Regions from separate parts of the Kitasatospora sp. NPDC030952 genome, predicted to be linked through region 2. Evidence: predicted binding sites of a transcription regulator. Region 2 holds the regulator's gene; the other holds the start of a gene.
The links. The regulator HspR, encoded in region 2, represses chaperone genes until heat shock. The targets are predictions, from matches to a motif close to TTGAGNNNNNNNNNCTCAA.
Positions count from the first base shown of each region.

Region 1: the regulator HspR is predicted to act here: its motif matches at 1,959-1,977, upstream of lon (endopeptidase La).

Region 1 is NZ_JBVIFM010000003.1:202,225-205,430, reverse strand. It holds gene ACZ47G_RS08525 (response regulator transcription factor) at 1-456, opposite strand, end outside; gene ACZ47G_RS08520 (rhomboid-like protein) at 1,019-1,834, shown strand; gene lon (endopeptidase La) at 2,000-3,206, shown strand, end outside.
Region 2 is NZ_JBVIFM010000001.1:790,943-794,148, forward strand. It holds gene dnaJ (molecular chaperone DnaJ) at 87-1,241, shown strand; gene ACZ47G_RS03695 (heat shock protein transcriptional repressor HspR) at 1,309-1,818, shown strand; gene ACZ47G_RS03700 (hypothetical protein) at 2,039-3,079, shown strand.

The DNA of each region.
Region 1 (3,206 bases), on a different contig from region 2:
GCGCAGGCTGCCGAGCGCGGGCGTGCGGGCGGCCTGCTGGGCGCGCTCGACGCGGCGCAGCAGCACGTTGACCCGGGCGGCCAGTTCGCGCATCGAGAAGGGCTTGGTCATGTAGTCGTCGGCACCGACGCCGAGGCCGACCAGCAGGTCCGTCTCGTCGTCCCGGGCGGTCAGCATCAGTACCGGCACCGGGCGTTGGGCCTGGATCCGGCGGCACACCTCCAACCCGTCGAAGCCGGGCAGCATGATGTCCAGGACCACCAGGTCCGGCTGCCAGGTGTGGAAGCCGTCCACCGCGCCGGGGCCGTCGTGGGCCACGGCGACCTTGAACCCCTCGGCGCCCAACCGGGCGGCGATCGACTCGGCGATCGTGGGTTCGTCCTCCACCACCAGCACTCTGCGCTGGCTGCTCACAGTGCCGCCGGTGTTGGGGTTGTCCTGCTGAATTTCTGTCACGGTCACGCCACCGCCCCCAGGGCTGCGGGCCGGCCACCTGTGGGGATGGCGGGGCTCCGCTCGTAGTCTTGTTCCGTCGTGGACTGTGCCGGGTCCGCCGTCCCGTCGCGCACCCGGGAGCGGCGGGCGGATGGTCTTCCGCCCACTTCTCCCGCGCACTCCGCAGCGTACGGACAGCGGATGCCTCCCGGCAGGTGGACCGGACGTTTCCGGCCCGCGGAGAGCGGCTGTCCGGCCGCCCTTGGGCCCACTGCACGAGTGGGCACGGGCCGATACCTTACCCGGCGAATTTTCACTGCGTAACGGTACGTATGCAGTCCAGTTGACGCCAAGTCGCCGGTCAGAGCCCCTACTGACGCGTTAATCGGGAGAAGGTCTGGACCAATGTCGGTAATCCGGCCGCTCTCCGCGTCGACGGTCTTCACGGGCTTTTCTCAGGTGCCTCTCAGAACCTCGACGTAGCGTGGCCGCGACAACGCCTCGCAGGGCGGAATTCGGCGTCCGCGCCGGTACTCCGGGCACCTTCGGGCACCGCCGGTCGCGGGCGTGGAGCGGAGGCGTCATGGCGGGACTGCGGCGGGACTCCGCCGGGCACGGGTCCGCGCGGGTGCCGTACGGAATGCTCCGGTACGGACTTCGCGGCGGCGTCTTCGAGTGGCTGCTGGAACGCGTGCCGACGCCCCGGCGCACTCCCTTCACGCTCGGATATCTGGCCGTGGTGGGAGCGACTTCCACCCTCGCCCGGCTCGCCGATCCGGAACTCGTCCAGCGCTTGCAGGAGGCCTCCAGTTCGGACGGCCACAACCTGCTCCAGCACCCGCTGCGGGCCCTCGTGCTCAGCGGGGTCTGGGTGGCCGGCGGCGACTGGGTTCCCTACCTGTGGGGCTTCGCCCTCACCCTGGCGCCGCTGGAGCGCCGGGTCGGCCCGGCCCGGGCGGCGGCGGTGTTCGCGATCGGGCACGTCGCGGCCACGCTGCTCTCCCAGGGGGTGGTGATCACCGCGGTGGAGGCCGGGCGGCTGGCGCCGGAGGCGATGGACCGGCTGGACATCGGGGTCAGCTACGGCGTGTTCGCCTGCCTGGGTGCGGCGGCCGGGGCGCTGCCGCGGTCCGCCCGGGTGCCGGTGCTGGCCGGTGCCGGGCTGATGATCGTCCAGCAGATCGTCACCGGGAAGGACCTGGTCACGGCCGTGGGGCACCCGGCCGCGCTGCTCACGGGGATGGCGCTGTGGCCCTGGCTGCGCCGGATCGAGCGCCGCCCGCCGCGGCCGCGGATCCGCTCGGCGCGGCTCCGGACGGTCGGCTCCGCCGCCTCCTCGACCGCTCAGGTCTTCGCGGTGGTGCGGGCCGGGGTGCGGCCGCCGTCCGCCGCGCGCTGACGCCGGGGCCCTCTTGGGCCGCTCTTTCCCCGCTCTTTTGACGGGGCCTCCGCTCGACCGTTCCGGTGACGGCGCGTTCGCTCACAGCGAACAAGGTGCCGGGAACATCCGGCGCCCGCGAAGCCTTAGTCAGGTCGACTCAAGTTCGCTGACTGGGGAGAGATCATGGCATCGACGTCCACACCGCTCACCCTGCCCGTGCTGCCGCTCGACGACGAGGTCGTGCTCCCGGGCATGGTCGTTCCGCTGGACCTCAAGGACACCGAGGTGCGCGCCGCGGTCGAGGCCGCCCGCGCGGCGGCCACCGGCTCCGGCAAGCCCCAGGTCCTGCTGGTCCCGCGGGTGGACGGCTCGTACGCGGCGGCCGGCACGCTGGCCACCGTGGAGCAGGTCGGCCGCCTCGCCGACGGCGACCCGGCCGCGCTGGTGCGCGCCGTGCGCCGGGTCCGGATTGGGGTCGGCACCACCGGCCCCGGCGCCGCCCTCTGGGTGGAGACCACGCCCTTCAAGGAGTCCTCGGTCGGCATGCCGGTGGCCGGTCGGGCCGCCGAGCTGGTCAAGGAGTACAAGGCGCTGTCCACCCAGTGGCTGCGCAAGCGCGGCGCCTGGCAGATCGTCGACCGCGTCGACCGGATCGAGGGCGTCGGCGAGCTCGCCGACAACATCGGCTACGCGCCCTTCGCCACCGCCGAGCAGAAGCTCAAGGTGCTGCTGGAGGCCGACCAGGTCGCCCGGCTGGAGTACGCGCTCACCCTGCTGCGCGACCACCTCGCCGAGGAGGAGGTCAACGACACCATCCGCAAGGACGTCGAGGAGGGCGTGGCCAAGCAGCAGAAGGAGTTCCTGCTCCGCCGCCAGCTGGAGGCCGTCCGCAAGGAGCTGGCCGAGCTGAACGGCGACCCGGCCGACGAGGAGGGCGACTACCGCGCCCGGGTCGAGGCCGCCGACCTGCCCGAGAAGGTCCGCGAGGCCGCGCTCAAGGAGGTCGACAAGCTGGAGCGCTCCTCCGAGCAGTCGCCCGAGGGCTCCTGGATCCGCACCTGGCTGGACACCGTCCTGGAGCTGCCCTGGAACGAGCGCACCGAGGACGCGTACGACATCGCCGGCGCCCGCGCCGTGCTGGACGCCGACCACGCCGGCCTCAGCGACGTGAAGGAGCGGATCGTCGAGTACCTGGCCGTCCGCAAGCGCCGGGCCGACCAGGGGCTCGGCCTGATCGGCGGCCGCCGGGGAGGCGCGGTGCTCGCCCTGGTCGGCCCGCCCGGCGTCGGCAAGACCTCGCTCGGTGAATCGGTGGCCCGCGCCATGGGCCGCAAGTTCGTCCGGGTCGCGCTCGGCGGTGTCCGGGACGAGGCGGAGATCCGCGGCCACC
Region 2 (3,206 bases):
GCGGAAGCCGTGAGCGAGCGCAGCGGGCGAACCATTCTGAAGTGCGTGTACCGCTCCGCGGCTGCCGAGCTCAGCGAGGTGGGCGCATGAGTGGCAAGGACTACGTGGAGAAGGACTACTACAAGGTCCTCGGCGTGCCCAAGGACGCCACCGCCACCGAGATCAAGAAGACCTACCGCAAGCTGGCCCGCGAGTTCCACCCCGACGCGAACAAGGGCGACGCCAAGGCCGAGGAGCGCTTCAAGGACATCTCCGAGGCCTACGACGTCCTCTCCGACGAGAAGCGCCGCAAGGAGTACGACGAGGCCCGCAGCCTCTTCGCCAACGGCGGGTTCCGCACCGGCGGCCCCGGCACCGGCAGCTACGGCTTCGACTTCGGCGACCTCTTCAGCGGCAACCAGGGCGGCGGGGGCGGCGGCGGAATCGGCGACGTCTTCGGCGGCCTCTTCAACCGCGGCGGCACCCGGCAGGCCCAGCCCCGCCGTGGCGCCGACGTCGAGACCGAAGTGACGCTCTCCTTCGAGGAAGCCGTCGACGGCGCGACCGTGCCGCTGCGGATGACCAGTCAGGCCCCCTGCCGCCTCTGCAACGGCACCGGCGCCAAGTCCGGCACCACCCCGCGGGTCTGCCCGACCTGCGTCGGCGCCGGCACCGTCAGCCGCGGCCAGGGCGCCTTCGCGCTCTCCGAGCCGTGCAAGGACTGCCGCGGCCGCGGCATGATCGTCGACGACCCGTGCCCCGACTGCCACGGCAGCGGCCGGGCCAGCTCCGCCCGCACCATGCAGGTCCGCATCCCGGCCGGCGTCCAGGCCGACCAGCGGATCCGGCTCAAGGGCAAGGGCGCCCAGGGCGAACGCGGTGGCCAGCCCGGCGACCTCTACGTCACCGTGCACGTCGACCCGCACCCGGTCTTCGGCCGCAAGGGCGACAACCTCACCGTCACCGTCCCGGTCACCTTCCCCGAGGCCACCCTCGGCGCCACCATCGAGGTGCCCACGCTGAACGGCCCCGCCGTGAAGCTCAAGCTCCCCCCGGGCAGCGCCAACGGCCTCACCATGCGCGCCCGCGGCAAGGGCGCCACCCGCAAGGACGGCACCCGCGGCGACCTCCTCGTCACCGTCGAGGTCGTGGTGCCGCAGCACGTCACCGGCGACGCGCTGAACGCGCTGGAGCAGTACCGCGAGGCCACCGCCTCCGACGACCCACGAGCCGCTCTCTTCCGGGCGGCGAAGGGAGCGTGACGACCAGATGTCCCCGAATCCCCTCAACCCGATGAACCCGATGAATCCGATGGGCGCCGACGGCCCGATGGACTCCAACGGCCCCATCGGCCCCGGCCTCGGCGAGGGCCTGCCCGGCAACGGCCCCCGCCGGCCCCGCCGCGCCGCCGCCCCGCCGCAGTACGTGCTCACCGAGGACACCCCGGTGTACGTCATCTCGGTCGCCGCCGAACTCTCCGGCCTCCACCCGCAGACCCTGCGCCAGTACGACCGCCTCGGCCTGGTCTGCCCCGACCGCACCGCCGGCCGCGGCCGCCGCTACTCCGCCCGCGACATCCAGCAGCTGCGCGAGGTCCAGCGGCTCTCCCAGGACGAGGGCATCAACCTGGCCGGCATCAAGCGGATCATCGAGCTGGAGAACCAGGTCACCGCCCTCCAGTCCCGCATCACCGAGCTGGTCGACTCCCTCGAAGGCGCCGCCACCGCCCTCCAGCAGCGCGAGGCCGCCGTCCACGCCTCCTACCGCCGCGACCTCGTCCCCTACCAACCCCCCACGCCGCAATCCAGCGCCCTCGTCGTCTGGCGCCCCAAGCGCTGACCCGGGGCCCGGACCGCACCACAGCCGCCGGCTCCCTCCTGTTCGGGGGGTGCCGGCGGCTGGGTGTTGGTGAGAGAGTGGCGGCTTCGGGTCGGCTACCGGGCGTCTTGACCTCCTCCGTTCGAGCTGAGCGTCGGATCGCGGTCTCCGATTAAGATCCCTGAGGCCGCGGACTTCAGTCGCGTTGACTACTTGTCCGGTCGACGACAAGGAGCCGAAAGTGAGTGATCGAGAACACCTGGTGAACCACCACGGTCGCTCGCCGATCCTGTCTCCCGGCGCCCGTACGCTGTACCTCAAAGCGCTCACGGGGGACGGTCGACTCGTCAGGGCCACCTGCACTCAGGACGAGAACGAGGCACTCCAGGAGTTGCTGGAACTCGGGCTCCTGATATCGGATAATGACGAGCCCGGGTCATTGTTCGCCGCCGACCCAGAAAAACTCGCCGCCAGCCTGAGTTCGACTTGGCAACGCCAGGCCCTCGACCTACTGGCCCGCGCGGTTTCAATTCCAGGCGAATTGACAGAGCTGGCAGAGGCATTTCACACACCGGATCAGACCGGTGGCCCCATCGAGTACGTCCAGGGCCGGGCGCTTATCAACCAACGGCTGCAACAGGCGATGGCCGGCGGCATGACCGAAGGTCTCGCGATGCAGCCCGGGGGGCCACGCCCCTCCGAAATGCTGACTTCATTCCTGGAGCGGGATCTCGACATCATTCGCACCGGCGCATCGATGCGATCGATCTACAATGCGAGCACTCGGTACCACCAGCCCACCAGGGACTATGTCGCCACGCTCGCCAAAGAGGGATGGCAGTTCCGGACCCTGGACGAGCCTTATACCAGACTGTTGATCTTCGATCGACGACTCGCCGTAATTCCGGTGGCCGGAGACAACCTCGCTGCCTTCGTCCACGACGCAGCAGTGATCAACTATCTCGCCCAGGAGGTCTTCGAACGGAACTGGAGCAGAGCCCTGGATTTCGAGGGCGATCGCACCGTACCCCAGCAGGTCGTTTCGCAGCTCCGGCAGACCATCATCGACCTGCTGCTGTCCGGAACGAATCATCGAGTCATCGCACGGCGACTCGGCATCAGCGAACGGACCCTCGCCAGGCACATCGCCGAAATGCGTGAGGAGTACAACGTGGACTCCCTGTTCCAGCTCGGCTATGTCCTCGGGCACGCGGCGAAGACAGGCCGCGGGAACACTGACACCACGCCCCTGGGTCACTCAGCGCTCGACGGGCTGCACTAGCCGACGCGGGTACAGGTGCACCCGTCGGCAACGCGGAGGACACCAGCTCGGCGGACTCGGCGCACCGGACCCCGAGGATCACTCACCATGCGCAGGGCATACAACGCTCCGCGCACCAGCCTGCCGG